One region of the Microbacterium sulfonylureivorans genome, then DNA from elsewhere that is predicted to be linked to it. Evidence: predicted binding sites of a transcription regulator. Region 1 holds the regulator's gene; each other region holds the start of a gene.
What was found. Region 1 encodes HrcA, which represses chaperone genes, less so after heat shock. Its sites were predicted from a motif close to TTNGCACTCGNNNNNNNCGAGTGCNAA; they were not measured.

Region 1 (10,137 bases):
CACCGGGGCGACCGTCCGCGGCAAGAAGCTCCTCGACGCCGTCCGCGCGGGGGAGGGCAAGGGCGTCGAGATCCCCTGCCCGGCGATCAAGCGCGACTCCGATCGCTACGACTTCGCCGCGGGCGAGTTCCAGTCCGCCAAGAAGCGCATCGCACCGCCCGCGCTGCGCGCGCTGGTGTCTGCCTTCGCCGACGATCTCACCGAGCTGGCGGCGGCATGCCAGCAGCTGATCGCCGATGTTCCGGGCGACGTCACCGAGCAGGTCGTCGAGCGCTACTACGGAGGTCGCGTCGAGACCTCCGCCTTCGCCGTCGCCGACACGGCCATCGCCGGGCGCTACGGCGATGCGCTCATCTCGCTGCGGCACGCGCTGGCGTCCGGGGCCGACCCCGTGCCCCTCGTCGCCGCGATCGCCCTCAAGCTGCGCACGATGGCCCGGGTAGCGGGCAGTCGCGAGCCCGCAGCCGCTCTCGCCGGGCGCCTCGGTCTGAAGGACTGGCAGGTCGACCGGGCCCGTCGCGACCTCACCGGGTGGAACGAGACGTCGCTGGGCATGGCGATCCAGGCGGCCGCGCGGGCGGATGCCGAGGTCAAGGGCGGCTCGCGCGATGCGGTGTTCGCGCTCGAGCGCCTCATCACCGTCATCGCCACCCGTGCCCCCTACGGGGACTGATCCGCAACGCGTCCCTCAACGCCGAAGGCCCGCCCCGTGAGGGGCGGGCCTTCGGACGTAATCCGAGGTTCGGATCAGAGTGCAGCAACCTGCTTCGCGATCGACGACTTGCGGTTCGCGGCCTGGTTCTCGTGGATGACGCCCTTGCTCACGGCCTTGTCGAGCTTCTTGGTCGCCTTCTGCAGAGCCTTCTCGGCGGCGGCCTTGTCGCCGGCGGCGATGGCCTCGCGGGTGCGACGCACCTCGGTCTTCAGCTCGCTCTTGACGGCCTTGTTGCGCTCGTGCGCCTTCTCGTTGGTCTTGTTGCGCTTGATCTGCGACTTGATGTTCGCCACGTGTCGACGTCTTTCGTTCGGAGTGAAATGGAGAGTGCCGGTCGGCAGAAGAGGGCTGCGTCTCGGCGGTCGTGAGGGGGTCACCCACACGCAAGCCAATCACCGAGTCTACCAGGTCTGATCGAGCGTCGTGATCGCCAGGTGCAGGAGCGCGTTGAAGACCTCGGGTCGCATCACGGTGACGTGGTGGGTCGTGCGCGGGACGACGACGAGCTCGGCGTGCGGCGCGATCTGCGTGAACAGCCGCTCGTTCACGCGGAGCTGGTCGTATTGGCCGTTGATGAACCACAGCGGCACCTCGATCCGACCGAGGGCGGAGAGCAGATCGAGCACCGACAGGCTGCGCAGCGCGACGTGCTGCGCATCCAAGGCGTAGCCGCCGGCGCCGAAGTCCTGCCGCGTCTCGTCCGGCAGGATCCGGTCGAGCATCCTGTCCGTCAGCCACATCCCCCGGTCGGGGAGCGCGTCGAACCGCCGGGTGAGGAATCGGTAGGACGCGAGTCCGACGCCGCGCGGGATCGAAGTGCATGAGGCGGCGATGAAGCCGGCGACGGGCGGAGGATCCTCCTGTCCGACGTACTCGATGCACAGGAGGCCGCCCATCGAGTGTCCGGAGAGCAGCACAGGACCGCGGGTCGCGGCATCCCGCACCGCATCGTCGATGGTGGCGAAGGCGCCCTCGAGCGTGAACTCCTCGGTCATTCGCGACCCGTGCCCCGGCAGATCGACCGCGACGACGGGGTTGCCCCGCTCCGTCAGATACTCGACCTGGGAGCGCCACATGGTCGCGGACGTCCGGATGCCGTGCACGAGGACCACTTGCACGACCATCGCCCCAGGCTAGCCAACTCGCCGCGAACCGGCTCTAGCATGGCGACCATGCCCGAAATCGCAGCGCACGTCGCCGGGATGCCGGGATCCGGCGTCCGTCACATCCTCGAGAAGGCGCTCCTCCGGCCGGGCACGATCATCCTGGCGGTGGGGGAGCCCGGCGAGCTGGTCGGGCCGGCGGTCCGCGACGTCGCTGCCGGCGCCTGGCGCGACGGCGACATCCGCTACACGCCGAACGGCGGGATCCCCGCCCTTCGGGACGCGATCGTCCGCAAGCTCGCCCGCGACAACGATGTCCACGTCGATGTCGAACAGGTGTGGGTCACGGTCGGAGCGACCCAGGCACTGCACATGGCGATGTCGCTGGCGCTCGCCCGCGGCGACGAGGTGCTGGTGCCCGACCCCGGATACACCACCTTCACGATGAACGCGCACCTGCTGCAGGCGACTCCGGTGCCCTATCCGCTCCGCCCCGAGCGGGCGTTCCAGCCCGCCCTCGAGGAGATCGAGGCACTGGTGACCCCGCGCACGCGGGCCATCATCGTCAACACCCCGTCGAACCCGCTGGGCTCGACCTTCGACCTCGACACGCTCGAGGCGCTCCTCGCCCTCGCGCGACGGCACGACCTCTGGGTGATCAGCGACGAGGTCTACGAGCGGTTCACCTGGGGCGGGCGGCACGTGAGCCTGCAGTCGCTCGACGCCGACGGCCGTGTGCTGTCGGTCTTCTCGATGTCGAAGACCCACGCCATGACGGGAGCCCGAGTGGGATGGCTCGTGACGCCACCCGGATGGAGACCGACGATGCTGCGCGTGCAGGAGTCGATCGTGAGCTGCGTCGACGCGCCGTCACAGCGCGCGGCGGCTGCGGCGCTCGACGGCGATCAGCGAGACGTCGAGCGAGCGGCCGTCCACTACCGCGACAGCCTCTCGGCGGCCATGGCGGCGCTCGACGGACGTGGCATCCGCTACCTCCCGCCCACCGGCGCGTTCTACCTCTGGATCGACGTGTCGCACGCGTCGGGCGGCGATGTCGCGGCGTGGTGCGAGCGGTTCCTCGACGAGGCCGGTGTCGCGGTCGCACCCGGCACGGCGTTCGGAGCGTCGGGCGAAGGATGGGTCCGCGTGTGCGTCGCGAGCGACCGGGCCGAGCTGCTCGAGGGGCTGCGGCGGCTCCCTGCGCCTGCCTGACAGCACCTGCGCAGGGTGGGGGCCCGCCTCACCCGTAGAATCGTCGGGATATGTCACCGCGCGCCCTGAAGCCTCTCGAGCCGTCTGCGACCCCTCCCGAGCTGATCCGCAACTTCTGCATCATCGCCCACATCGACCATGGCAAGTCCACGCTGGCCGATCGGATGCTGCAGATCACCGGTGTGGTCTCCGACCGCGACATGCGGGCGCAGTACCTCGATCGCATGGACATCGAGCGCGAGCGCGGCATCACGATCAAGTCGCAGGCCGTCCGCATGCCCTGGCAGACGGCCGAGGGCACCTTCGCGCTCAACATGATCGACACCCCCGGACACGTCGACTTCACGTACGAGGTGAGCCGGTCGCTCGCCGCCTGCGAGGGTGCGATCCTGCTGGTGGACGCCGCGCAGGGCATCGAGGCGCAGACCCTCGCCAACCTCTATCTGGCACTGGAGAACGATCTGCAGATCATCCCGGTCCTGAACAAGATCGACCTGCCCGCGGCCGACCCGGAGAAGTACGCCAAGGAGCTCGCGAGCCTCATCGGCGGCCGTCCTGAGGACGTGCTGCGCGTCAGCGGCAAGACCGGCATGGGCGTCGAGGACCTCCTCGACCACGTCGTCGCGCAGATCCCGGCCCCGAAGGGCGATCCCGACGCACCGTCGCGCGCGATGATCTTCGACTCGGTCTACGACTCCTACCGCGGCGTCATCACCTACGTCCGCATGGTCGACGGCACGCTGAACCCCCGTGAGCGCATCCAGATGATGTCGACGCGCGCGATCCACGAGCTCCTCGAGATCGGCGTCTCGTCGCCCGAGCCCACCCCCACGCGCGGGCTCGGCGTCGGCGAGGTCGGCTACTTGATCACCGGCGTGAAGGATGTGCGCCAGTCCAAGGTCGGCGACACCGTCACGAACGCGGCCAAGCCGTCGAAGGACGCGCTCCCCGGTTACACCGACCCGAAGCCGATGGTCTTCTCCGGTCTCTACCCGATCGACGGCAGCGACTACCCGGTGCTCCGCGAGGCGCTCGACAAGCTGAAGCTGTCGGATGCTTCGCTCAACTACGAGCCCGAGACCTCGGTCGCGCTCGGCTTCGGCTTCCGCTGCGGCTTCCTCGGCCTCCTTCATCTCGAGATCGTCACCGAGCGTCTCGAGCGAGAGTTCGGCCTCGACCTCATCTCCACCGCGCCGTCGGTGACGTACGAGGTCGTGACCGACGACAAGAAGTCGTTCACGGTGACCAACCCCAGCGAGTTCCCGTCGGGCACCAAGATCGCCAGCGTGACCGAGCCGATGGTCAAGGCCGCGATCCTCGCGCCGAAGGACTACGTCGGCACGATCATGGAGCTCTGCCAGTCGCGTCGCGGCACCTTGCTCGGCATGGAGTACCTCGGCGAGGACCGCGTCGAGATCCGCTACAGCATGCCGCTCGGCGAGATCGTGTTCGACTTCTTCGACCACCTGAAGTCCAAGACCGCGGGCTACGCCTCGCTCGACTACGAGCCCAGCGGCGACCAGGAGGCCGACCTCGTCAAGGTCGACATCCTGCTGCAGGGCGAGCCGGTCGATGCGTTCAGCGCGATCGTGCACCGCGACAAGGCCTACGCGTACGGCGTGCTCATGACGGAGCGCCTCAAGAAGCTCATCCCGCGCCAGCAGTTCGAGGTGCCGATCCAGGCCGCCATCGGTGCGCGCATCATCGCGCGCGAGTCCATCCGGGCGATGCGCAAGGACGTCCTCGCCAAGTGCTACGGCGGCGACATCAGCCGCAAGCGAAAGCTCCTCGAGAAGCAGAAGGAGGGAAAGAAGCGCATGAAGATGGTCGGTCGCGTGGAGGTCCCCCAGGAGGCGTTCATCGCCGCGCTCTCGGGAGACACCGAGAAAAAGGACGCCAAGTAGGCTGGTCGTATGCGTCGAGGGAACTTCCGGGACGACACGGTCGACTACGCCGCGGTCGGGGCCACCCAGGCGCCCGACCTCATGCACTATCCGCCGGAGCGGAGCATCCCGGCCGAGGAGTCGTGGCGCATCGGCAGCGGAGAGGCGCGATTCCAGGCAGCGAGCGAGGCGCTGCTCTCGTGGACGGCGCAGCGCGGTGCCGGCCTCACGGTGAAGGACGTCCGCCCGGCCGCAGGGCCGATGTACTCCGGCGTGAGCTTCGACGCCGAGGGCAACCCTGTCGCGCCGAGCCGTTCCGAGTCCGACCTCCGTTACGACGCCGACGGCACGCCGTATGTCGGCGCGGGCACCACGATCCGCGTCGACGGGCGGGTGCGGGCACTTCGGGCGGATGCCGAGCTCCGGGTGATCTTCGCGGTCGAGGAGCCGCGGCGCGTCGGCTTCGCGCTGGGCACCGTCGGCGACTCGGTCGTCAGCGGCGAGGAGTCGTTCATGCTCGAGTGGTACGACAACGACGAGGTGTGGTTCACGGTGCGCGCGTTCGATGCGCCGTCGGCGCTCGTCTACAAGATGCTCCCCGGGCTCATCCGCCGGCGCCGTCGCGAGCTGTTCACGCGCTACCTGCGGGCGATCTCGCCCCTCTACGCGACGCCTGCGTGAGCCGCTGATGGGCGCCGCCCTACCTCTCGGCGATCCGGTTCCCGCCGACGGCTCGTTCCCGCCGGGGACCGAGATCGACCCCGACACGGCGTTCGGGGTGTACCTCCACGTGCCGTTCTGCCGCGTGCGGTGCGGATACTGCGACTTCAACACCTACACGTCCGACGAACTGCGCGGCGCGCGTCAGGACCAGTACGCCGACACGCTCCTCCGAGAGATCGCGCTCGCCCGCGGGATCCTGGCCGACATGGGGCCGCTGCGTCCCGCATCGACGGTGTTCTTCGGCGGTGGCACGCCGACCCTGCTGCCGCCGGGCGACCTCGCGCGCATGCTCGGCGGCGTCCGCGAGGCGTTCGGCATCGTGGACGGCGCCGAGGTGACCGTCGAGGCCAACCCCGACACCGTGACGGACGCCGTCGTGGCCGAGCTCGCGGCATCCGGGGTCACGCGACTGTCCATCGGCATGCAGTCGGCCGTCCCGCACGTCCTGGCCGCCCTCGACCGCACCCACGACCCGGCGAACGTGCGGACGGCCGTCGCCGCCGCTCGCGGCGCCGGACTCGATGTGAGCGTCGACCTCATCTACGGCGCACCGGGGGAGTCGCTCGACGATTGGCGCGCTTCGGTCGAGACGGCCATCGACCTCGCACCCGACCACGTCTCGGCATACGCCCTCATCATCGAGGACGGCACGAAGCTCGCGCGCCAGATACGCCGCGGCGAGGTACCCGCGCCCGACGACGACCTGCAGGCTGACATGTATGAGCTTGCCGACGATCGTCTGACGGCGGCCGGCTTCGAGTGGTACGAGGTATCGAACTGGGCGCGCAGCGCGGGCCAGCGGTCGCGACACAACCTCGCGTACTGGCTGGGAACGGACTGGTGGGGCTTCGGCCCCGGCGCTCACAGCCACATCGGCGGAGTGCGGTTCTGGAACGTGAAGCACCCCGCGGCCTATGCCCAGCGCCTGACGGCGGGGGAGTCCCCGGGAGCGGGACGCGAGGTCCCCGACGCCGAGGCCCGCACCCTCGAGAACGTCCTGCTGCGCACAAGGATCCGCGAGGGTCTGCCGGTGTCGGAGCTTCTCGGCGAAGGGCGCCACGCCGTCGCGGCGCTGATCGCGGACGGGCTCGTCGACGGTCCGTCGGCGCTGCACGGCACCATCGTGCTCACTCGCCGCGGCCGGCTCCTCGCCGATGCCGTCGTCCGCGCACTCACCGAGTAGGGTGCGCCGCGGCACGGCATGCCGTGCTCCCCGCCTCGGTCCGGGGCATCCGGTAGAATTGGCACTCCAGTCATGCGAGTGCCAGCAGCGGCGTGAGGAGGCGGGATGGTCAGCGAGCGTGGGCTCCAGGTGCTGCGCGCGATCGTCGAGGACTACGTCGACACGCGCGAGCCCGTCGGCAGCAAGGCGATCGTCGAACGGCACGCGTTCGGCGTGTCCGCGGCGACCATCCGCAACGACATGGCCCTCCTCGAAGACGAAGAGCTCATCGCGGCCCCGCACACGTCGTCCGGGCGCGTGCCCACCGACAAGGGATACCGCGTCTTCGTCGACCATCTGGCCGACGTCCGGCCGCTCAGCACTGCTCAGCGCGCCGCAATCTCCTCGTTCCTCGAGGGGCCTGGCGACCTCGACGACGCGCTCGTGCGTACGGTGCGCGCGCTCACCCAGCTCACCGGCCAAGTGGCGATCGTGCAGTACCCCTCGTTCGCGCGTGCCAACGTCACGCACGTCGAGCTGGTGCAGCTCGGCGGCGGACGGATGCTCGTGATCGTCGTCACCGACACCGGGCGCGTCTCGCAGCGCATGGCGTTCGTCCGTGACGAGTTCGACGAGTCCGACCTCGCCCGCATCCGCGCCGAGCTCGGCACGCTGCTGGTCGGGCGCTCGGTGCGCGACGGGCTGACGCGCATCGGCGAACGGCTCGACAACGCCGCCATCATGACGGCGCCGCACCAGGCGGCGACGGCCGAGATCGTGCGCGTCGTCGCCGAGGAGCTCGACGAGTTCCGCCAGGACCGATTGGTGATGGCCGGCACGGCCACGCTCGCCCGCCGCGAGGCTGACTTCCGCGGAAGCATCTACCCTCTCCTCGAAGCGATCGAGGAGCAGGTCACGATCCTCCGGCTCATGGGCGAGATGGTCGCCGACGAGCAGGGTCTCGCCGCCAGCATCGGCCGCGAGAACGAGCAGTTCGGCCTGGCCGAGGCATCCGTCGTCGCCAGCGACTACGACGCGACCGGCTCGCGCGCACGCGTGGGCGTGATGGGTCCGACCCGCATGGACTACCCCACGAACCTCGCGGCGGTCCGAGCCGTCGCGCGCTACCTCACGCGGATGCTCGAGGAAGACGAGAGCAGCCGCTGACGCGGACGCGCAACACACACGATCCCCGTGGCTTCCCGCGGGCAGGAAGGCGAATGTGGCTGACCACTACGAGGTCCTCGGCGTCTCGAGAGACGCGTCCCTCGACGAGATCAAGAAGGCGTACCGACGCCTGGCCCGGGAGCTTCACCCCGACGTGAATCCCGGCGAAGAGGCATCCGAGCGGTTCAAGCTCGTGACCCATGCCTACGACGTCCTCAGCGACGCCGAGCAGCGCGCCCGCTACGACATGGGCGGCGGCGACAGCGCGTTCGGCGGCGCCGGAGGCTTCTCCGGGTTCAACGACATCTTCGAGACGTTCTTCGGAGCGGCGGGAGGCGGCGGGCAGCGCGGGGGTCGCCCGCGATCGCGGCGCGAGCGCGGCCAGGACGCTCTCGTCCGGGTGACGCTCGAACTCGGCGACGTCGTCTTCGGCGTGCACCGCGACATCGAGGTCGACACGGCCGTGCTGTGCGAGACCTGCCAGGGATCGTGCTGCCAGCCGGGAACGACGCCCGTCACGTGCGACATCTGCCACGGCACCGGACACGTGCAGCGCCAGGTGCGCAGCCTCCTCGGCAATGTGCTCACCAACCAGCCCTGCAACATCTGCCAGGGCTACGGCACCACGATCCCTTACCCGTGCGCGACCTGCCAGGGCCAGGGGCGTGTACGCGCCCGTCGGACCGTGTCGCTCGACATCCCGGCCGGCGTCGAGACCGGCCTGCGGCTGCAGCTTCCGGGCTCGGGCGAGGTCGGTCCCGCCGGCGGCCCGAACGGCGATCTGTACATCGAGGTGACCGTCACGCCGCATGAGGTGTTCAGCCGCGACGGCGACGACCTCCTCGCAACGCTCGAAGTGTCGATGCCCGACGCGATCCTCGGCACGACGACGACGATCCAGTCGCTCGACGGTCCCGTCGACCTCGAGATCCGGCCGGGCGTGCAGGCCGGTGACGTGCTCACGATCAAGGCCCGCGGCATCACCCCGCTGCGCGGCTCGCAGCGCGGAGACCTCCGTGTCGGCGTGCATGTGGTCACCCCGACGCGTCTCGACGCGAAGGAGCGCGCGCTCATCGAGGACTTCGCGAAGCGCACCAAGGCCCCCGCGCCGCGTCTGGCCGAGTTCCACCAGGGGCTCTTCGCAAAGCTGCGCGACCGCTTCCGGGGCTGATCCGTGGCGCTGCACTTCGTCCTGGACGAGCCGACGACCGCCGGTCCCGGCGACATGGTCGTGCTCACCGGGTCCGAGGCGCACCACGCCGCGGCCGTGCGGCGCGTCCGTGTGGGCGAAGAGGTCACCGTCGGCGACGGCCGTGGAGCGTGGCTCACCGGGACGTGCGAGTCGGTCGCGCCGCGCGAGGTCGTCATCCGCGTGGGTTCGCGGACGGATTCCGCGCCCCCGCGCCCGCGCGTGGTGCTGGTCCAGGCGCTCGCCAAGGGCGACCGCGACGAGCTCGCCGTCCAGGCGGCCACGGAGCTCGGCATCGACGAGATCGTGCCCTGGCAGGCGACGCGCAGCGTCTCGCGCTGGGACGCGGCCAAGGCGGACAAGGGCCGTGCCCGCTGGGCGACGATCGTGCGAGAGGCGGCGAAGCAGGCGCACCGCGCCTGGATCCCCGAGGTCTCGCCGCTGACGACGACGAAGCAGCTCGTGGCGCGGGCCGCGGCATCCCGCACCCTCGTGCTCGAGCCGACGGGCGCGCTGCGGCTCACCGGCACCGCACTGGCGGGAGAGGACCGCGACGTCATGCTTGTGGTCGGCCCCGAGGGGGGCATCGCCGCCGACGAGCTCGACGCGCTCGAGCAGGCCGGCGCCGAGCTGGTGCGGCTCGGCGACAGCGTGCTGCGAACCTCGACCGCAGGCCCCGCGGCCCTCGCCGTGGTCAGTGCCGCGCTCGGGCGCTGGTGAGCGTCGTCCGACGGATCGCGTCCCGCCCCGCGCCGACCCCCGTCGGTAGACTCGACGTATGAGCGAGCCATCGATCTTCACGCGGATCCACAACGGAGAGATCCCCTCGGAGATCATCGCCGAGACCGAGAACGTGTTCGCCATCCGCGACATCGCCCCCAAGGCGCCGGTGCACCTCCTGGTGATCCCCAAGACCGAGGACTACCGCAATGTCGTCGAGCTGGCGGCAGGCGATCCCGGCCTTCTCGCGGAGGTCGTCGGTC
Region 2 (10,137 bases), on a different contig from region 1:
GCAACGTCGCCGAATTGGCGGCCGAGCTCCCGTCGACCGTGCGGATCGGCGTCGTCGGCGGCGCCGGCGGCAGCCTCGTCGCGCCCGGTGGCGAGCGCCTGGTCGACCAGCCGTCGTTCACCGAGGAGTACAAGCCCGAGGCGCTCGAGGCCATCGGCATCCTCGACGACCTGCGGGCCGGACCGGCGTCGCGGGACTGGTTCTACGTCCATCCGGCGGGCGGTTTCGGCGTGTGGAACCCGGGGGAGCGCACCGGCTCCTATCGCGACGGCGGCGACGTCCTCGTCACCGACGACAAGGGCGACTCGTACATCTCCGGCCCCGACCTCGCGGTCGCGATCGTCGACGAGATCGAGGAGCCCAAGCACTCGCGCGAGCGCTTCACCGTCGGCTACTGACCTGTGCGAAGGCGCGTCCCCGACATGGTCAGGGACGCGCCTTCGCCGTCGTCAGACCAGGTCGCGCCAGTCGATGTCGTCGTCCTCGTCGTCGATGACGGGCTGGCTCGCGGTGATGATCGACAGCGAGACCGTCTCGGTCGGCGGACCCATCAGCGTCGCCTCGTCCCGCCGGTGTCGGAGCACCTCGTCGATGTAGCTGGTGAGCACCTCGGCGAGGGGCACCGATCGCCCGCGCGCCTGCGACATGTACCAGCGGTGCTCGAGCACCTGGTGGAACACCTCGGCGGGCTCGAGCTTGGCGCGGAGATCCCACGGGATGGCCTTCACCACGGGCTCGAACACGCGGGTCAGCCACTCGTGCGCGGCCATCTCCTCGTCGTCGCCCAGACGCGAGATGCGCACCCGGAACTCGTCGAGGTCGTTGAGGAGCCGTCGGGCCTGGTTCTCCTCGACGTCGAGGCCCGTGAGCCTGATGAGCCGGCGCTGGTGGTGTCCGGCGTCGACGACCTTGGGCTGGATCGAGACGCGCGTGCCGTCCGCGGTCGTCAGGATCGACATCTCGCCGATGTCGAAGCCGAGATCGTTGAGGCGCTGCACACGCTCCGTGAGGCGCCACGCCTCGTCGACGCCGAACGACTCCTTGTCGGTGAGGGCCGCCCACAGCGAGTGGTACGACGACACGATGCCGTCGGCGATCGCGATCGCGTCGACGCCGCCCTCGAGTCGTCCGCCGGCCTCGAGGTCCATGATCTCGCCGGCGATGTTCGTGCGCGCCACGTCGAGGTCGTGCGCGCGCTGTCCCGGCGTGAGGCCCGTCTCGTGCAGCTCGCCGGTCTCGGCGTCGACGAGGTACGCCGCGAAGGCACCGGCGTCACGTCGGAAAAGGGTGTTCGACAGCGACACGTCGCCCCAGAAGAACCCCACGTTGTGCAGCCGCACCAGGAGAGCGGCGAGCGCGTCGACGAGACGCGTGGCGGTGTCGGGGCGCAGCACCTGCGTGAAGAGCGCCCGGTAGGGGAGTGAGAACTTGAGGTGCGCCGTCACCAGAGCCGCCGGAAGCGGGTCGCCCGCGGCATCCGTTCGCCCGGCGATGACCGCGACCCGCTGCACGCACGGGACGTCCAGGCGATCGAGGTTGCCGAGCATGTCGTACTCTCGCCGGGCCATCTGCTCGGTCGTCTCCTTGATGGCGACCACGCGGCCCGAGAGGTTGGCGAACCTGACCAGATGGCGCGAGATGCCCTTGGGCAGGTAGACGATGTTGCTCGACGGCCAGTCCGCGAGCGTCGTCGACCACGGCAGCGTCAGCAGGCCGGGATCGACGCTGCTGGCGGTGATGCTCAGCGAATCCGGCATGGCAACCCCCTGGAGATGCGCAACGGCGCGGGGGGAATCCTCCCACCCGCGCCGTTGCGACCGAAAACCGATTACGCCGAGGCGATGGCCCTGTCGGTGAGGCGGTCGCCCGACTCGACGTCGAAGACGTGCACGTGTCCGGGCACGGGGGCCAGGGTCACGGTCTCGCCGGCGTTCGGGTGACGACGCCCGTCGACGCGCGCGACGATGTCGGTGCGCTTGCCGTTGACGTCGGTGTGGCCGTACAGGTAGCCGTCGGCGCCGAGCTCCTCGACGAGGTCGACGATGACCGAGAGGCCCTTGCCGTCCTCGGGCGCGACCACGATGTCTTCGGGACGGACGCCGATGGTGACCTCGCTGCCGTGCGCCCGGGCCAGCGTGTCGGCCTCGATGCCCACGACCTTGTCGCCGAACTCGATGCCGCCCTCGGCGAGGTGGGCCGGGAACAGGTTCATGGCGGGCGAGCCGATGAAGCCGGCCACGAAGACGTTCTTCGGGGTCTCGTACAGGTCGCGCGGGGTTCCGACCTGCTGGAGGAGGCCGTCCTTGAGCACCGCGATGCGGTCGCCCATCGTGAGCGCCTCGGTCTGGTCGTGCGTGACGTAGACCGTGGTGACGCCGAGGCGGCGCTGCAGCGACGCGATCTGGGTGCGCGTCTGGACGCGGAGCTTGGCGTCGAGGTTCGACAGGGGCTCGTCCATGAGGAAGACCTGGGGCTGACGCACGATGGCGCGGCCCATGGCGACACGCTGTCGCTGGCCGCCCGAGAGTGCCTTCGGCTTGCGCGTGAGGTAGTCCTCGAGGTCGAGGAGCTTCGCGGCCTCGAGGACGCGCGCGGCGCGCTCCTCCTTGCCGATGCCGGCGATCTTCAGGGCGAAGCCCATGTTCTCGGCGACGGTCATGTGCGGGTACAGCGCGTAGTTCTGGAAGACCATCGCGATGTCGCGGTCCTTCGGCGGGACGTCGGTGACGTCGCGGTCGCCGATGAGGATGCGGCCGGAGTTGACCTCTTCGAGGCCGGCCAGCATGCGCAGCGACGTGGACTTGCCACAGCCGGAGGGGCCGACGAGGACCAGGAACTCGCCATCGGCGACGTCGAGGTCGAGCTTGTCGACAGCGGGGCGCGTGCCCCCGGGGTACAGACGAGTTGCGTTGTCAAACGTGACGGACGCCATGTTCTCTTCTCCTTCACCGGCAGGTACGTGCCGGACGATCCGTAGTGATGGAATGAGCGGGGGCTTCCCGCACGCCCTTCTTCGGGCGCGACTCCAGTATGACACGGCGCGCGTGGAGGCTCCGTCTGGGCATTTCCCAGGGTCGCTGGCTAGCATCGTCAACGGCCCATTCCCCCGGAGGGCCATGCCGATTCCCGGCCCGCTTCCGTCCCGAGAGGTTCCATGTCGAGCGACGAGTCACCGAACGCCGCTGCTGCCAGCGAGCGGCGTGACGCCGTGCGCGAGAAGGCGCAGCAGGTGCAGGCCCGCCAGTCGCGTGCTCGCGTGATCCGCGCCACGACGATCTCGGCCATCGTCGTCGCCGTCGTCGCGGTCGCCGCGGTCGTGGTGACCTGGGCCGTCTCGTCCGCCGCGTCGAAGCCGACGCTCAGCCCGGCCAACATCGAGGACGACGGGTTCGTCATCTCCAGTGTCACCGGCACCGGGCTCAGTTCCGACGACCCGTCGAACACGGGCACCCTCGAAGGCACCGCGTCGCCGACGCCGACGCCGACTCCGACCGTCGAGCCCACGCCGTCTGCGACGCCGACCGAGCAGCCCGACGTCGACATCCGCGTCTACGTCGACTACCTGTCGACCGGATCGCGCGACTTCCAGGTGGCGAACGTGCAGCAGCTGTCGAAGTGGGTCAGCGAGGACGCCGCCACCCTCACGTACTACCCGGTCGCCATGCTGACGTCGAAGTCCAACGGAACGAAGTACTCGCTCCGGGCCGCGGGCGCGGCCGCCTGTGTCGCCACGCACTCCCCGGACTACTTCTTCGCGTTCAACAACACGCTTCTCACGCAGCAGCCCGACGTCGACTCCGACGGCTACACCGACAGCGAGCTGGCCGCGATGGCCATCGCCTCCGGTGCCGAGGGGGCGAAGGTGGTTCGCTCGTGCATCGAGGACCAGGCGTTCACGTCGTGGGCCAAGACCGCGACCGAACGGGCGCTCGGCGGACTCCCCGACACCGACGACGTGGCGCTCACCGGAACGCCCATGGTGCTCGTGAACGGCACCCCCTACGTCGGCGCCTTGGACGATCCCAAGGAGTTCGCGCAGTTCGTCCTCACGGTCGCGAGCGACGCGTACTACGACGAGACTCCGACTCCGACTCCGACCCCCACGCCCTAGTCGCGCGGACCCCTCCCCGGCTCGCCGGTAGAATGGCTTCTCTGCCGGCTTGGCGCAATTGGTAGCGCACCTAACTTGTAATTAGGGGGTTACGGGTTCAAGTCCCGTAGCCGGCTCGATGACCGCCACTCCCTCGCGCCCTCGCATGCCCGTCTGGATCGCGCTCGGCGTCGCCGCGGCGATCGGCATGATGACCGCGGTGCAGGCGCGGGTGAACGGGCAGCTCGGCATCCGCCTCGACGACGGCTTCGTCGCGGCTGCGGTCTCGTTCGGATCGGGCCTCGCGATCGTCGGCGTCCTGTCGGCGGTCCTGCCCTCAGGGCGCGCGGGCTTCGGCCGGCTGCTCTCCGGTGTGCGCAGCGGGGGGATCCCCTGGTGGATGCTCGCCGGCGGCGCCGCCGGTGCGCTGACCGTCGCCACACAGGGCCTCGCTGTCGGACTCATCGGCGTCTCGCTGTTCACGGTGGGGATCGTCGCCGGGCAGACGGTGAGCGGCCTGCTCCTCGATCGCGTGGGCTTCGGGCCCGCGGGCGTCGTCGCCGTCACGGTGCCGCGTCTGATCGGCGGCGCGCTCGCCCTGGCCGCGGTGGGGCTCGCGCTGGTGGGCGACGGTCTGAGCGGCGTGCCGATGTGGATGCTCGTGCTCCCGCTCCTGGCCGGCATCGCGATCGCATGGCAGCAGGCGACGAACGGCCGTCTTCGACAGCGGGTGGGGACGCCCCTGACTGCGACGCTGGTGAACTTCACCGGCGGCACGATCCTCCTGGTCGCCGCGGCGGCGATCCACATCGCGTTCGCCGGCGCGCCCGCCGCGTTCCCGACGGAGGCCTGGCTCTACGTCGGCGGTGCGCTCGGCGTCGTCTACATCTTCCTGTCGGCGGCGATCGTGCAGTACACCGGCGTCCTGCTGCTCGGCCTCGGGACGGTCGTCGGCCAGCTGCTGATGTCGGTCGTGCTCGACGCGCTCTGGCCGGCGCCCGCGAGCCCCGGATTCGGGCAGGAGCTCGCGATGGTCACCGTCGCAATGGCGTCCGTGGTGGTGGCGGCGATCCCGTGGCGGCGGCGCGGCCGCTGACGCGCGACGCCCCTCAGTCCTGCTTCTTGGCCCGCGGCATCCGCGAGACGTGCCTGCGCGCCTCGACGCCCTTGCGTCGCCCGGGACGGGAGCGCACGGGCTTGCCGCCGACGTACAGCCAGCCGAGGAGCTCTTCGTTCTTCTCGAGACCGTGCGCCTTGGCGACGGGTTTGGAACGCGTGTAGCGGCCCGTGCGCCAGATGACGCCCCAGCCGGCCTCGTCGAGGAGCAGGCTGAGCACGTGAGCGACGCCGGACGCGACGGCCTCCTGCTCCCAGCGCGGCACCTTCTCGCTCTTGCGATAGCTCGCCACCACCGCGATCAGCAGAGGTGCGCGCATCGGCTTCGACGACGGGCTCTTGTCGCCCTCGGCCTTCGCGATCGCCTGCGCAAGTCGCTCGCGATCGGCGCCGCGCAGCTCGATGAGCCGCCAGGGTCGCAGCGACGAGTGGTCTGCCACGCGCCCGGCGGCGGAGACGAGCGTGAGGAGCTCGATGTGCGTGGGTGCCTCATCGGTCACCTTCGACCACGAGCGGCGCGCGCGCACCGCCTCCAGCGCACCGGTCACGCGGACTCTTCGGGCGTGAAGTTCAGGGAGATCGAGTTCATGCAGTAGCGGTCGCCCGTGGGGGTGCCGAACCCGTCGGGGAAGACGTGTCCGAGGTGCGAGCCGCAGTTCGCGCAGCGGACCTCGGTGCGCACCATGCCGTGGCTGGAGTCCTCGATGAGCTCGACGGCCTCGGGGCGGATGGACTCGTAGAAGCTCGGCCAGCCGCAGTGGGAGTCGAACTTCGTCCCGCTCTTGAACAGCTCGGAGCCGCACGCCGCGCACGTGTACAGGCCGGCGCGGCTCTCGTCGAGCAGCTCGCCGGTCCACGCACGCTCGGTGCCGGCCTGGCGCAGCACCGCGTACTGCTCCGGGGAGAGCTCCTCGCGCCACTGGTCGTCGCTCTTGTCGACGGTGTACGTCATGACTCCTCCGTGCCTTTGTGCGTGTGGGTCCCCTCCATTCAACCCCAGTCCGACGACCGCCGCTCCGCGAGGGCTGGGCGTTGCCCGCGAGAATGGGGGCATGGGACCGGATGCCGCAGCCGCCGTCGCCGAGCGCTTCGCACGCTTCGCGCGCGATGAGGCGCCCGGGCGCTCCGACCTCTACGCCGACTGGGCGGCGGGCGTGGCTGCGGACGCGGACGTGGCCGCGATCCTGGCCCGCATCCCCGAGACGCGGAGGCAGCCTCCCCTCGTCTTCGCCGTCAGCCGCATGCTCGGCGCGCCCGAGGCGCCGTTCGCGGCATGGTCGGAGTGGATGGCCGCGCACGCCGACGAGGTGGTGGCCGAGGCATCCCGCCGGAGTCTGCAGACCAACGAGCCGCAGCGGTGCGCCGCTCTCCTTCCGGCGCTGAGCACGGTGGACGGTCCGATCGCCCTCCTCGAGCTCGGCGCGAGTGCGGGCCTGTGCCTCTTCCCCGACCGGTACTCGTACCGATTCCGCGGCGGTCCCCAGCTCGACCCGGCGACGGGCCCGTCGCGCGTGGTGCTCGCCTGCGACGTGACCGGCGACCCGCCGCTGAGACTGCCCGACGTGGTGTGGCGCGCGGGGGTCGACCTCGCGCCCCTCGACCCGGGCGACCCCGACGACCGTCGCTTCCTCACAGCCCTCGTGTGGCCGGGGGAGCGCGGGCGCGCCGCACGCATCGAGGCAGCGCTCGACATCGCCGCCGCCGACCCGCCCGTGATGATCGCGGGCGACGCCTCCGATCCCGCGGTGCTGCGGGCGGCGGCCGACCTCGCGCCGGCGGACGCCACCCTCGTCGTGACCACGCCCGGTGTGCTTCCGCACATCCCCCGGGCGGGGCGCGAGCGACTCATCGCGGCCGTGCGCGAGCTCGACGCCGTCTGGATCTCGATCGATCCGCCGGGGCTCCACAAAGCGTGGGATCCGCCCGTCGATCCGGAGACCTGGGGCGGATTCGTCCTCGGTCGCGACGGCGTGCCCCTGGCCGCTGTCGACCCGCTCGGCGGCTCCGTGGAGTGGCGCGCCGGCGGGCCGTCCTTTCGCGGCTAGCGTGGGGGCCGTGCCCCTCTCCGACCGCGATCTCGCCATCCTCGCCTTCGAGGGGGAGTGGCGGCGTCACGCCGGAGCCAAGGAGGAGGCGATCCGCGCCGACCTCGGGCTCTCGCCCGCCCGCTATTACCAGCTGCTCGGCCGTCTGATCGACACTGCCGATGCCCAGGCCCACGATCCGATGCTGGTCAAGCGGCTCCGCCGGCTCCGCGACGCCCGTGCTCTGGCGCGCGTCGGCCATGCGGCGGGAGACCTGCACTGATGCGTCCGATGCCGGCTGTCCCGCCCGTCTGCGCGGGCTCACACGGCCTCTCCCGGTAGCATCGTCAGGTGCCGAAAACGACCTTCCCCCGGGATCGCTTCGACGATCTTCCGGACGCGGACCGCGTCGGCGCCCACCGAGCCGAGAACCCCCGGATGCGCGGCTGGGTCGTGCTGCTGTGGGCCGCCCTCGCGACGATCGTGCTGATCGCAGTGGGCATCTTCGGCACGCTCCTGGCCTCGGGTCGCATCGAGCTCTTCCCGACTCCGGCGCCCACTGCCGCGCCCACCGCCGAGGTGACCCCGGTCCTCGACACGTCGTACCAGGTCGTCATCCTCAACGCGACGCCGGAGCAGGGACTCGCGACGCAGATGAAGGATGTCGTCGTGGCGGCCGGCTGGCCCGACAGCGGCGTGCTGCCCAGCGACGCGAGCGCCGACGACTTCGCCGAGACGACCGTCTACTACCTCGCCCCCGAGGACCAGGCGGCGGCCGCGGGTCTCGCCGACGTGATCGGCGGCGCGCGCATCGAGCAGAGCGACGTCTATCAGCCCGCCGACCCCTCGACCAGACAGCTCACCGTCGTGATCGGGCTCGACCGCACGGCGGCCGGTCAGACCTCGACGCCGACTCCCTGAACGCCGGGCGCGGGGCGAGTGTTTCGCGCCGGTAAACACTTCTATTCCACCGTGTCAACAAGTCCCGGAGAGGACGCCTGGCGGTAGCGCGCCGTGCATACGATGATGCCTGTCGCACCAGCTACAGGAGATTCGCAATGACTCAGGGCACCGTCAAGTGGTTCAACGCCGAGAAGGGCTTCGGCTTCATCACGGCGGAAGGGCAGGACGTCTTCGTCCACTACTCGAACATCGACATGTCGGGCTTCCGCGTGCTCGAGGAAGGCCAGACGGTCGAGTTCACCGTCGGCACCGGCCAGAAGGGCCCGCAGGCCGAGTCGGTGCGCGTCGTCTGACCGCAGACGCCCGCACGTTCGGGGAACGGGATGCCGCGGCATCCCGTTTCTGCGTGTTGCGGCACCCTTCGCGGCGGCTTGCACTCCCTAGGGGGGAGTGCCAGAATGGATTAGCACTCCGGTTTGTCGAGTGCTAATCCATACGCCCCGTCCTGGGAGGACGAAACACACATGGCAAAGATCATCGCTTTCGATGAGGAGGCCCGCCGCGGCCTCGAGCGCGGCCTGAACATCCTGGCCGACGCCGTCAAGGTGACGCTTGGCCCCCGCGGTCGCAACGTCGTGCTCGAGAAGAAGTGGGGCGCTCCCACCATCACGAACGACGGCGTCTCCATCGCCAAGGAGATCGAGCTCGACGACCCGTACGAGAAGATCGGCGCGGAGCTCGTCAAGGAGGTCGCCAAGAAGACCGACGACGTCGCGGGCGACGGCACCACCACGTCGGTCGTGCTCGCTCAGGCGCTCGTGCGCGAGGGCCTGCGCAACGTCGCGGCCGGCGCCGACCCCATCTCGCTCAAGAAGGGCATCGAGAAGGCCGTCGCGGCCATCACGACCCAGCTGCTCGCCGACGCCAAGGAGGTCGAGACCAAGGAGGAGATCGCCGCCACGGCTTCCATCTCCGCCGGCGACCCCGAGATCGGCGCGCTGATCGCCGAGGCGATCGACAAGGTCGGCAAGGAGGGCGTCGTCACCGTCGAGGAGTCGCAGACCTTCGGCACCGAGCTCGAGCTCACCGAGGGCATGCGCTTCGACAAGGGTTACATCAACCCCTACTTCGTCACGGACCCGGAGCGCCAGGAGGCCGTCTTCGAGGACCCGTACATCCTCATCGCGAACCAGAAGATCTCGAACATCAAGGACCTTCTGCCGATCGTCGACAAGGTGATCCAGGACGGCAAGGAGCTCCTGATCATCGCCGAGGACGTCGAGGGCGAAGCCCTCGCGACCCTGGTGCTGAACAAGATCCGCGGCATCTTCAAGTCGGTCGCCGTCAAGGCTCCGGGCTTCGGCGACCGCCGCAAGGCTCAGCTGCAGGACATCGCGATCCTCACGGGTGGCCAGGTCATCACCGAGGAAGTCGGTCTCAAGCTCGAGAACGCCACCCTCGACCTGCTCGGCCGTGCCCGCAAGGTCATCATCACGAAGGACGAGACCACGATCATCGAGGGTGCCGGCGACGCCGGCCAGCTCGAGGGTCGCGTGACCCAGATCCGTCGCGAGATCGAGAACACCGACAGCGACTACGACCGCGAGAAGCTCCAGGAGCGTCTCGCCAAGCTCGCCGGCGGCGTCGCCGTCATCAAGGCGGGTGCGGCGACCGAGGTCGAGCTCAAGGAGCGCAAGCACCGCATCGAGGACGCCGTCCGCAACGCGAAGGCGGCCGTCGAGGAGGGCATCGTCCCCGGTGGTGGCGTCGCGCTCATCCAGGCAGGCAAGGTCGCGTTCGAGAACCTCGAGCTCACGGGCGACGAGGCGACGGGTGCGAACATCGTGCGCGTCGCGATCGAGGCTCCGCTCAAGCAGATCGCCCTCAACGCGGGCCTCGAGCCCGGCGTGGTCGCGAACAAGGTCGCCGAGCTCCCCTCGGGCCAGGGCCTCAACGCCGCCACGGGCGAGTACGTCGACATGCTGGCCGCCGGCATCAACGACC
Region 3 (10,137 bases), on a different contig from region 1:
CGCCCGGGCGCCGGGTACGGCAGCGCACCGGGTGATGCATCGGGCGGCGCGTCCAGGGCGCCCGTCTCGTACTCGCCGAGTTCCGAGCGGTCCGCAATGCCGAGCCCGGCGCTCGCCCCGGGCGGGCCGGTCGAAGCATCTGACGCCGACGCCAGATCAGCCCGGGTCGGAAGCGCCGGTATCCCCAGTGCGGTCGCGGTCGTCACGACCAGCCCGCCTGCGAGGGCGAGTGCGGTGCCCGTGGTGTACGCGGATGCGGGCACGCGTCGGAACCATCTCCGACGTGACGCACCGGTGTCGGCGGGCGCAGTCTCCTCGACGGCCGCGACGGCGACGACCTCGTCGACGGCGGGTTCGCCGACAAGCCGGCGCTCCGCGGCGATGCGGGCTGCGCCGAGCGCCGCGATCGCCTTCGGATCGGCATCGACGGCGATCGGACGATCGAAGCGCTCGGACAGAAGCTGCGCCACGCGGGGGATCCGGGACGAACCGCCGATCAGGAGAATCGCATCGATCTCCTCGCCGTCGAGGCCGGTGCTCTCCAGGGCCTGGGCGAATCGGTCGATGGTCCGTTCGATGTCCTTTTCGATCATCGCCTCGAACTCTCCCCGAGTGAGACGGACGGAGCCGTGACTGCCCTGCACGAGGACCGGGATGACCGCTTCGCCGTCGTACGAGAGCGCCTCCTTCGCATCCACGCATTCCCGGCGCAGCGCGGCGAGACCGAGGTAGGCGCTCGGGTCGCTGTCACGTATGTCGATGCCCGCCGCCGCCACGACATGCCGGAACACCGCGTCGTCGAAGTCGGCGCCGCCGAAGTCGTTCATTCCGGTCGGATCGCCCGCTGTCTCGAGCCGACCTGTCGCCGACTTGCGCATGACGACGGCGTCGAACGTTCCCCCGCCGAGATCGTAGACGGCGAGCGCGTGATGAGCGGGGAGGGGTGTCGAGTCCTCGTACTGGTGCGCAGCCGCCTCGGGAACCGAGAGCACGTCGACGTCCGGCCAGCCCTCGCGGGCGAGGGCCGCACGGATGAGGTCGCGTCTGTACTCGCCCCATGCCACCGGAACGGTGACGGCCAGAGCCGAGGGCGATGCCCCCTTCTGCGCGGTGACGGAGTCGACGACCCAGGCGATCATCCGCGCGAAGAGGTCTTCGGCCGCGAGTCGGCGATCTCCCGCGATGATCGGGACGTCGTCGCCGACTCGGCGGGAGAAGTCGCGGACGAGCCGTCCGGGATTGCCCGGGCCACGCCGCTCGGCGGCGTCGCCGAACATCACCTCCCCCTCCGCCACGAAGGCAGCGCTCGGGGCGGTATCGGCGACTCGGCCGAGACGGAACGGCATCATGAGAGCATCGCCGTTCGGCGACAGATGAGCAGTTGCTGCGGCGGTGCGACTCGTTCCCACGTCGACGGCAACACAGTACGGCGCTGTCATGGATGTCCTGCCCCCAGGGTTCGGACCTGAGCCCGACGGCTCAGGTCAGGTCTACCACCTCGCGCCGCGCTTGGCGAGAGGGGTGGGCACGCCTGAGAGGAGGCGCGGGCTCAGGTCCTGATACCTCTGCCCGCGAGATTTCCCGCCGCTCGCGCGACTGCGCCACACGGCGTCATGCGGCTGGCACTCACGTTGCGAGAGTGCCAGCGCATCCCTAGACTTGTCGTTAGCACTCTCAGCATGCGGGTGCTAACGAGTCTTCAGTCTCAAGGAAAGAAGAGGTAGACCGTGTCGGTTTCCATCAAGCCGCTCGAGGACCGCATCGTCATCAAGCAGGTCGAGGCCGAGCAGACCACCGCGAGTGGCCTCGTCATCCCCGACACCGCCAAGGAGAAGCCCCAGGAGGGTGAAGTCGTCGCCGTCGGCCCCGGCCGCATCGACGACAACGGCAACCGCGTCCCGCTCGACGTCGCCGTCGGCGACCGCGTGCTCTACAGCAAGTACGGCGGGACCGAGGTCAAGTTCGGCGCCGACGAGTTCCTCGTCCTGTCCGCTCGCGACGTCCTGGCGGTCGTCGTCCGCTGACGCGGCGCACATCGCGTACCGAGAGGGTCGGATGCTTCGGCATCCGACCCTCTCGTCGTCTGCGGTGGCAGAGATCGCGCGAAGGTCGGCAGTCGGCGGATGCTCCGGCCCCGTCCGACGGCCGGAGGGTGCCGGTCCCCGTCCTAGGCTGGGACGGTGAGCCGCGACGATTCCTCCCCCGCCGGACACGAGTCCGACGGGGCGACCGACCTCGGCACGGCCGCGACGAACACCGCGGGGATCGCGGTGGATCCGGCGGCGGCCCACCGCGCGCAGCTCGCCCGCGAGCACACCCTCGGCGGCGTGTACGCGTTCACCGCGTACCTCCTCTGGGGCTTCCTCCCGCTGTACTTCCTGCTCCTGATGCCGATCGGGCCGTTCGAGCTGGTCGCGTGGCGCATCCTCCTGTCGCTGGTGTTCTGCGCGCTGCTGCTGACGGTGACGCGCGGGTGGTCGCGCATCGCCGCGATCTTCCGGCAGCCGCGCCTTCTCGGGCTGACGGCCGTCGCCGGCGGGCTGATCTACATCAACTGGCAGGTCTTCATCCTGGGCGCCCTCACCGGGCATGTGATCGAGACGAGCCTCGGCTACTTCATCAATCCGATCGCGACCGTGCTCCTCGCCGTGCTCGTGCTGCGCGAGCGGCTGCGAGCCACCCAGTGGGTCGCGATCGGCATCGCCACCCTCGCGGTGCTCGTCATCATCGTCGGGTACGGCTCGTTCCCGTGGATCGCCCTGACCCTCGCGGCGAGCTTCAGCCTCTACGGGCTGGTCAAGAAGCGCGTCGGCCCGTCGGTGGATGCGGTGAGCGGACTGACGCTGGAGTCCCTGTGGCTCGTCCCGATCGCCGGCGTGATCCTCATCGTCGTGAACGCGACGACCGGCCTCGTGTTCGGGTCGGAAGGGACGCTCCACACCGTTCTGCTCAGTCTCGTCGGCGTGGTCACGGCGATCCCGCTGCTGTTCTTCGCGGCCGGCGCCCGCCGCGCGTCGCTCACCCTCATCGGACTGCTGCAGTTCGTCGCGCCGATCTTGCAGTTCACGATCGGCGCATGGCTCCTGCAGGAGCCGATGCCGGTCGAGCGCTGGATCGGCTTCGGCCTGGTGTGGCTTGCGCTCATCGTGCTCACGGTCGATTCCGTCGTCCACGCCCGCCGCACCCGCGTGGCGGCGGTGGCCGCGGCGACCGCGTCCGTCTGAGCGCAGCGCCCCCGCCGGGAAGACGACCCGGGTGAGCCGGACGTCGAACCGACGGGGGGCGATCGTGCGAGCGCGGCCTCAGCGCACCAGGCGGGCGATGGCCTGCGTGGCCTCGGTGATCTTGGCGTCCGCCTCGGGGCCGCCGAGGCGCGCGGCATCCACCACGCAGTGCCTCAGGTGATCGTCGAGCAGTCCCACCGCGACAGCCTCCAGGGCGCTCGTCAGCGCGCTGATCTGCGTGAGGATGTCGATGCAGTACTTCTCGTCCTCGACCATCTTGTGGATGCCGCGGGCCTGCCCCTCGATCCGCTTGAGGCGGTTGAGGTACTTGTCCTTGTCGGTGATGTAGCCATGGTGACTGTGGTCGTCGACGACCGCGACGGTCGACGCGAGGTCCTCATCGTGCATGGTGTTCATTGTGCACCTCCGGGTGCGGGGCCGGCTGCGCGGCGGCGGACGGGATTGCGGCGGCCGCGGCTCCGCCGGCGTGACTGCGGAACGACCGCAGCCGCAGGCTGTTGCCGACGACGAAGACGCTCGACAGCGCCATCGCGGCGCCGGCGATCATCGGGTTGAGAAGGCCCAGCGCCGCGAGCGGGATGGCCGCGACGTTGTACGCGAAGGCCCAGAACAGGTTGACCTTGATCGTGCCGAGAGTCGCCCGCGAGAGCCGGATGGCGTCGGCGGCGCTGCGCAGGTCGCCACGGACGAGGGTGATGTCGGACGCCTCGATCGCGGCATCCGTCCCCGTGCCCATCGCGAGGCCCAGGTCGGCCTGTGCGAGTGCGGCCGCGTCGTTGACGCCGTCGCCCACCATCGCGACCACACGGCCTTCGGCCTGGAGCTCCGTGATCACGGCCACCTTGTCCTGCGGCAGCACCTCGGCGATCACCCGGTCGATGCCGACCTCGTCGGCGACGGTGCGAGCGACCGCGGCGTTGTCGCCCGTGAGCAGGACCGTCTTGAGCCCGAGGGTGCGCAGCTGCGCCACCGCCTCCGGGCTTGTCGGCTTGACCTGGTCGGCGACGACGAGGACGCCGCGCGCTTCTCCGTCCCACGCCACGAGCACGGCGGTGCGCCCCTCGGTCTCGGCCAGTCGCTTCGCGGCGGCGAGCTCGGGGCCCAGGTGCAGCGCCCAGTCGGCGAGCAGCGCCTCGCGTCCGACGAGCACGGCGTGCCCGTCGACGACGCCCGAGACGCCCTTGCCAGGCACGTTCTGGAACGACTCGACGGGGGCGAGAACGCGCACTTCCGCAGCGGCTCCGCGCGCGACCGCCTGGGCGATCGGGTGCTCGGACGCATGCTCGAGAGCGCCGGCGAGACGCAGGACATCGGCCCGGGCGGTGCCGGCCGCGACGGCGACATCGATGAGCGCCATGCGGCCGGTGGTGACCGTGCCCGTCTTGTCGAGGACGATGGTGTCGACGGTGCGGGTCGACTCCAGAACCTCGGGACCCTTGATCAGGATGCCGAGCTGTGCGCCGCGCCCCGTGCCGACCAGCAGCGCCGTCGGCGTCGCGAGCCCGAGCGCGCACGGGCACGCGATGATCAGCACCGCGACAGCCGCTGTGAACGCCATCGCGGGATCGAACCCGAGAGCGAGCCAGGCGATCAGCGTTCCGAGCGAGATCAGCAGCACGATCGGGACGAAGATGCCCGAGATGCGGTCGGCGAGGCGCTGCACGTCGGCCTTGCCGGACTGCGCCTGTTCGACGAGCCGAGCCATCTGCGCGAGCTGGGTGTCGTCGCCGACGCGGGTGGCGCGGACGACGAGCCGGCCGCCGGCATTCACCGTCGCCCCGATGACGGCGTCGTCGGGGCCGACCTCCACGGGGACCGACTCTCCGGTGACCATCGACGCGTCGACGGCCGACGTACCCGATACGACGACGCCGTCGGTGCCGATCTTCTCGCCCGGGCGCACGACGAACTCGTCGCCGACCCGCAGCTCCGCGATCGGGACGCGGGTCTCGACCGGACTTCCGTTCGGTCCCGGACGCAGGACCGCGACATCCTTCGCCCCGATCTCGAGCAGGGCCCGGAGGGCTGCGCCGGCGCGGCGCTTGGAGCGGACCTCGAAGTACCTGCCGGCGAGGACGAATGTCGTCACGCCCGCGGCCACCTCGAGGTAGATGTCGCCCGCACCGTCGCCGGGCTGGACGGACCACTCGAACGCGTGCGTCATGCCGGGCATGCCGGCGTGCCCGAAGAACAGGGCGTACAGGGACCACAGGAACGCGGCGGAGACGCCGAGCGAGATCAGCGTGTCCATCGTCGCCGCGCCGTGGCGGAGGTTGATCCACGCGGCGCGGTGGAACGGCCAGGCGCCCCACACCACGACGGGGGCGGCGAGTGCGAGTGACGCCCACTGCCAATAGGTGAACTGCAGCGCGGGGATCATCGCGAGCAGGATGACCGGCACCGACAGCACGATCGAGCCGATGAGCCGCTGGCGGAGCCCGACCAGTTCGCTGTCGGGGACGTCGTGGTCGTGCTCGCCGCCGCGCGCGGCGGGCGGTGCGGGAAGCGCGGCGGTGTAGCCGGTCTTCTCCACCTCGTCGATGAGGGTCTGCGCGTCGACGCCGGCGGGCGCGGTGACGGTCGCCTTCTCGGTGGCGTAGTTGACGGATGCCTCGACCCCGTCGATGCGGTTCAGCCGCTTCTCGATCCGCATGGCGCACGACGCGCACGTCATGCCGCCGATCTCGAGTTCGATGCGCGCGCCGTTCGGCGGGAGCGCCGCGGCGTCCATCAGACCCGCACGGCTTCGTAACCGGCCTCTTCGACGGCGGCGATCACGTCGGCGTCGGCGAGGGGGGCGGTCGAACCGACGACGAGAGCGCCGGACGTGGCGTCGACCGTGACCGCTTCGACGCCGGCGATCTTGGACACCTCGCCGCGCACGGAGGCCTCGCAGTGCCCGCAGCTCATGCCGGTCACCTTGTATTCGGTCGTCTGAGTCATGGTTCACGCCTTCTGTCTGGATGAGCAACCTGGATACCCCCAAGGGGTACGAATGCATCAACTTTATACCCGGCTGGGGTATTCCCGGGACCCGAGTGCTCGGTGAGCGCCATTTCCGTGCGACGACGGCCGCGGCAAGCGATTCCCATGCGTTACACATCGTTAACGAATGGCAACATTGCGGAGCGCTCCTGATGGTTAGGTTAGGGACACTGGGTCGGCCCCCGAGCCGTTCCCGTCGTTCATCCACAGCAAGGAGCAACATGAGCGTCTTCACCCGCTCGCGCAAGTCCGCCCTCGTCGGCGTCATTGCGCTCGCCGGCGCCAGCGCCCTCGTCCTCGCCGGCTGCGCCGGTGGCGGAACCGGAGGCGAGACCAGCGCGCCCCCCACCGAGGAGCGCGACCTCACCCTCAAGATCGGCACGATCCTGCCCCAGACGGGCAGCCTGTCCTTCCTCGGCCCGCCCGAGGAGGCCGGTGTCGGTCTCGCCGCCGCGCACGTCAACGAGTCGGCCGCAGACACGGGCCTGACGATCGACGACATCGTCTGGGGCGACTCGGGCGACACCGACAACAAGGCGTACTCGACGACCATCCAGACCCTCATCTCGGAGGGCGTGTCCGCCGCCATCGGCGCCGCGTCGTCGGGTGTCACGAAGCTGTTCCTCGACGACGCCGTCGCCGCGGGCATGATCGTCTTCTCGCCGGCCAACACGTCGCTCGACTTCACGTCGTGGGACGACGACGGCCTCTACTGGCGCACCGCTCCTTCCGACGTCCTGCAGGGTGAGGTCCTCGGCAACCTCGTCGCCGAAGACGGCCACGAGAACGTCGCGGTCCTGTACCTCAACGACTCGTACGGCACCGGCCTGAACGAGGTCTTCCAGGAGACCTTCACCGGCGCCGGCGGCACGATCGTCGAGGAGCAGTCCTACAACACGGGCGACACCTCCTTCGACGCGCAGATCAGCGCACTGCTGGCCTCGAACCCCGACGCCATCGTCCTGATCACGTTCGACGAGATCTTCACCATCGGCCCGGCGCTCCTTTCGGCCGGCTACCCGGCGGAAGACCTCTACTTCGTCGACGGCAACCTGAAGAACTTCGGCGCCGACGACAAGTGGCCGGCCGAGCTGAGCCTCGAGGGCGCCAAGGGCACCACGCCTGCCGGCCCCGCGACGCCGGAGGACTTCCAGACCGAGCTCAACGAGTGGTGGACCGGCGAGGGCAACACCGAGCTGACCGACTTCTCGTACGCCAACGAGTCGTACGACGCGGTCATCCTGCTCGCGCTCGCCTCGCTCGCCGCGAACTCGACCGACCCGGCCGACATCGCGGGCAAGCTCGTCGAGGTCTCGGGCGGCAGCGGCGACGGTGAGAAGTGCACCACGTACGCCGACTGCGCCGACATCATCCTCGGTGGCGGCGTCGCCGACTACGACGGATACTCGGGCCCGATCACGTTCGACGAGAACGGCGACCCGACCGAGGCCACGGTGGGTGTCTTCCAGTACCAGGACGACAACTCCTTCGTGCGCATCGACGTCTGATCGAATGACCACGCGGAAGGGCCCCGGAGCGATCCGGGGCCCTTTCCCGTTGTCTGGGGGAGTGTGGGGGACTGCCGCGGGGCGTGGGGGTGGCTGCAGTGGGTGGGGGCCGCTGCGCGGCGGGTGGGGGTCCGCGAGACTTTCCCCCGCACGGCCTTCGGTCGCGCTCCCGCCACACCCGATGCCAGCTCGCGGACCCCCACCCACCGCTCCGCTGACGCGATCGCACGGGAGAGGGCCGGAGCCCCCGAGTGTGTGCCAGGCGCGTGCGCAGAGGGCGTGCCAGGCGGGTGCGCGACGCCGGCGACAGTCGCATCCGCTGACCCCCACTCCGGCGTCGGAGACGCTGCCGCCCAGCGGACCACCACACCCATCGACGGGGATCGACGACCCAGGGGCACGAGCCCCGGACAGACGAGAAGAGCGGATGCCGAGGCATCCGCTCTTCTCGCTCGCAGGTGGAGTGTCAGACCCCGTCGGATCCGAGGGTGCCGAGGTAGAGGCCGATGACCTTCGGGTCGTTCAGCAGGTCGCGGCCGGTGCCCTCGTAGGCGTCACGGCCCTGGTCGAGGACGTAGCCGCGGTCGCAGATCTGCAGGCAGCGGCGGGCATTCTGCTCGACCATGATGATCGTGACGCCGGCCTTGTTGATGTCGGAGACGCGGATGAAGGCGTCGTCCTGGCGGACCGGAGACAGGCCGGCCGAGGGCTCGTCGAGGAGGAGCACCGCGGGGTCCATCATCAGCGCGCGCGACATCGCGACCATCTGGCGCTCGCCGCCGGAGAGCGAGCCCGCGCGCTGCTTGAGGCGCTTGCCCAGTTCGGCGAAGATCCCGGTCACGAAGTCGAGACGCTCGGCGTACTGCTTCGGGGCCTGGTAGAGGCCCATCTGCAGGTTCTCCTCGATCGTGAGCGAGGGGAAGACGTTGTTCGTCTGCGGCACGAAGCCGACGCCCTGGGTCACGAGCTTGTCGGACTTGAGCCCGATGACGCTCGCACCGTTGACGTTGACCTCGCCCGAGCGGACCTTGACCATGCCGAAGATCGACTTGAGGAGCGTCGACTTGCCGGCGCCGTTCGGGCCGATGATGCCGATCAGCTCGCCCTTGCGCGCGATCAGGTTGGCGCCGTTGATGATGTTGATGCCGGGAAGGTAGCCGGCGTAGAGGTCGTTGACCTCGACGACGACCTCGTCGGTCCGCATCCCCTCGACCCGCGCCGCATCGGCGGCGGGGACGACGGATCCTGGCGTGCGTGCGTTGCTCGAGGGAGCTCCCGCACTCGGTGCAGCGCTGCTCACTTGTTCTCCTCCTCGGCCTCGGCGATCGCAGCCTCTTCGGCCTCTTTGATCTCCTCGAGCAGCTCGACCGCGGCTGTGTCGAGTTCGCCCGCGACGCGGCCGGTCACGACGCCGAGGTCGACGTCCTGGTGGCTGCCGAGGTAGGCGTCGATGACTGCGGCGTCCTGCATGACCGACTCGGGCGGACCCTCGGCGACGATGCGACCCTCGGCCATGACGACGACCCAGTCCGCGATGTGGCGGACCATGTGCATGTCGTGCTCGACGAAGAGCACGGTCATGCCGAGATCCTTGAGGTCGAGGATGTGGTCGAGGAGCGACTCGGTCAGCGCCGGGTTGACACCGGCCATGGGCTCGTCGAGCATCACCAGCGTCGGGTCGCTCATGAGCGCCCGCGCCATCTCGAGGAGCTTGCGCTGACCACCCGAGAGCGATGCGGCGTAGTCGTCGGCCTTCGCGTCGAGCTTGAACCGGGCGAGGAGCTCCATCGCCTTCTCCTCGTTCGCGTCATCCTGCTTGCGCCACACCGCCGGGATGATGCTGGCCCACAGCTTCTCGCCCTTCTGCGACGTCGCGCCGAGCTTCATGTTCTCGAGCACCGTCAGCAGCGAGAGCGCCTTGGTGAGCTGGAAGGTGCGGACCTGTCCCATACGGGCGACCTTGAACGACGGGATGCCCGACAGGTTCTTGCCCTCGAACGACCACGTGCCCGAGTTGGGCTTGTCGAACCCGCACAGCAGGTTGAACAGCGTCGTCTTTCCGGCGCCGTTCGGGCCGATCAGGGCCGTGATGGCGCCTCGTGGGATCTCGAGGTGGTCGACGTCGACGGCGGTCAGACCGCCGAAGCGGCGGGTGATGTTGTCGATCACCATGATCGGATCCGTCTTCGCGACGCCCGGGACGGCTTCGCCCTTGGCGAGCCCGGTCGTCTTGGGGCGACGGATGCTGCCGGTCGCGGTCGAGACCGCTCCGGTGGCGGGCGCGGACCCGGCCGCGGGCGGCGTGGCGCCGCCCGGGGTCACGGGCTCCGGAGGCGTGCTGTTACTTGACAAAGGTCAGCTCCCTCTTGTTGCCGAAGATGCCCTGCGGGCGGAAGATC

Region 2: groL (chaperonin GroEL) is a predicted target of HrcA. The motif match lies at 8,597-8,623, and genes of this name have one in related genera.
Region 3: groES (co-chaperone GroES) is a predicted target of HrcA. The motif match lies at 1,620-1,646, and genes of this name have one in related genera.

The regions. Positions count from the first base shown of each region.
Region 1 is NZ_RJAD01000002.1:363,976-374,112, forward strand. It holds gene holA (DNA polymerase III subunit delta) at 1-673, shown strand, start outside; gene rpsT (30S ribosomal protein S20) at 748-1,008, opposite strand; gene EER34_RS11250 (alpha/beta fold hydrolase) at 1,117-1,839, opposite strand; gene EER34_RS11255 (pyridoxal phosphate-dependent aminotransferase) at 1,888-3,030, shown strand; gene lepA (translation elongation factor 4) at 3,081-4,934, shown strand; gene EER34_RS11265 (DUF1990 family protein) at 4,944-5,594, shown strand; gene hemW (radical SAM family heme chaperone HemW) at 5,602-6,819, shown strand; gene hrcA (heat-inducible transcriptional repressor HrcA) at 6,925-7,965, shown strand; gene dnaJ (molecular chaperone DnaJ) at 8,021-9,136, shown strand; gene EER34_RS11285 (16S rRNA (uracil(1498)-N(3))-methyltransferase) at 9,140-9,874, shown strand; gene EER34_RS11290 (HIT domain-containing protein) at 9,933-10,137, shown strand, end outside.
Region 2 is NZ_RJAD01000003.1:361,757-371,893, reverse strand. It holds gene EER34_RS15190 (NAD(P)-dependent oxidoreductase) at 1-398, shown strand, start outside; gene EER34_RS15185 (DUF4032 domain-containing protein) at 450-1,757, opposite strand; gene EER34_RS15180 (ABC transporter ATP-binding protein) at 1,829-2,932, opposite strand; gene EER34_RS15175 (DsbA family protein) at 3,155-4,111, shown strand; tRNA gene EER34_RS15170 (tRNA-Thr) at 4,155-4,227, shown strand; gene EER34_RS15165 (DMT family transporter) at 4,230-5,186, shown strand; gene EER34_RS15160 (nitroreductase family protein) at 5,200-5,754, opposite strand; gene msrB (peptide-methionine (R)-S-oxide reductase MsrB) at 5,751-6,158, opposite strand; gene EER34_RS15150 (DUF2332 domain-containing protein) at 6,259-7,251, shown strand; gene EER34_RS15145 (DUF3263 domain-containing protein) at 7,262-7,513, shown strand; gene EER34_RS15140 (LytR C-terminal domain-containing protein) at 7,582-8,151, shown strand; gene EER34_RS15135 (cold-shock protein) at 8,289-8,486, shown strand; gene groL (chaperonin GroEL) at 8,658-10,137, shown strand, end outside.
Region 3 is NZ_RJAD01000001.1:2,088,091-2,098,227, forward strand. It holds gene EER34_RS09165 (Hsp70 family protein) at 1-1,346, opposite strand, end outside; gene groES (co-chaperone GroES) at 1,728-2,024, shown strand; gene rarD (EamA family transporter RarD) at 2,271-3,224, shown strand; gene EER34_RS09180 (metal-sensitive transcriptional regulator) at 3,303-3,632, opposite strand; gene EER34_RS09185 (heavy metal translocating P-type ATPase) at 3,622-5,976, opposite strand; gene EER34_RS09190 (heavy-metal-associated domain-containing protein) at 5,976-6,188, opposite strand; gene EER34_RS09195 (ABC transporter substrate-binding protein) at 6,452-7,738, shown strand; gene EER34_RS09200 (ABC transporter ATP-binding protein) at 8,205-8,942, opposite strand; gene EER34_RS09205 (ABC transporter ATP-binding protein) at 9,035-9,910, opposite strand; gene EER34_RS09210 (branched-chain amino acid ABC transporter permease) at 10,080-10,137, opposite strand, start outside.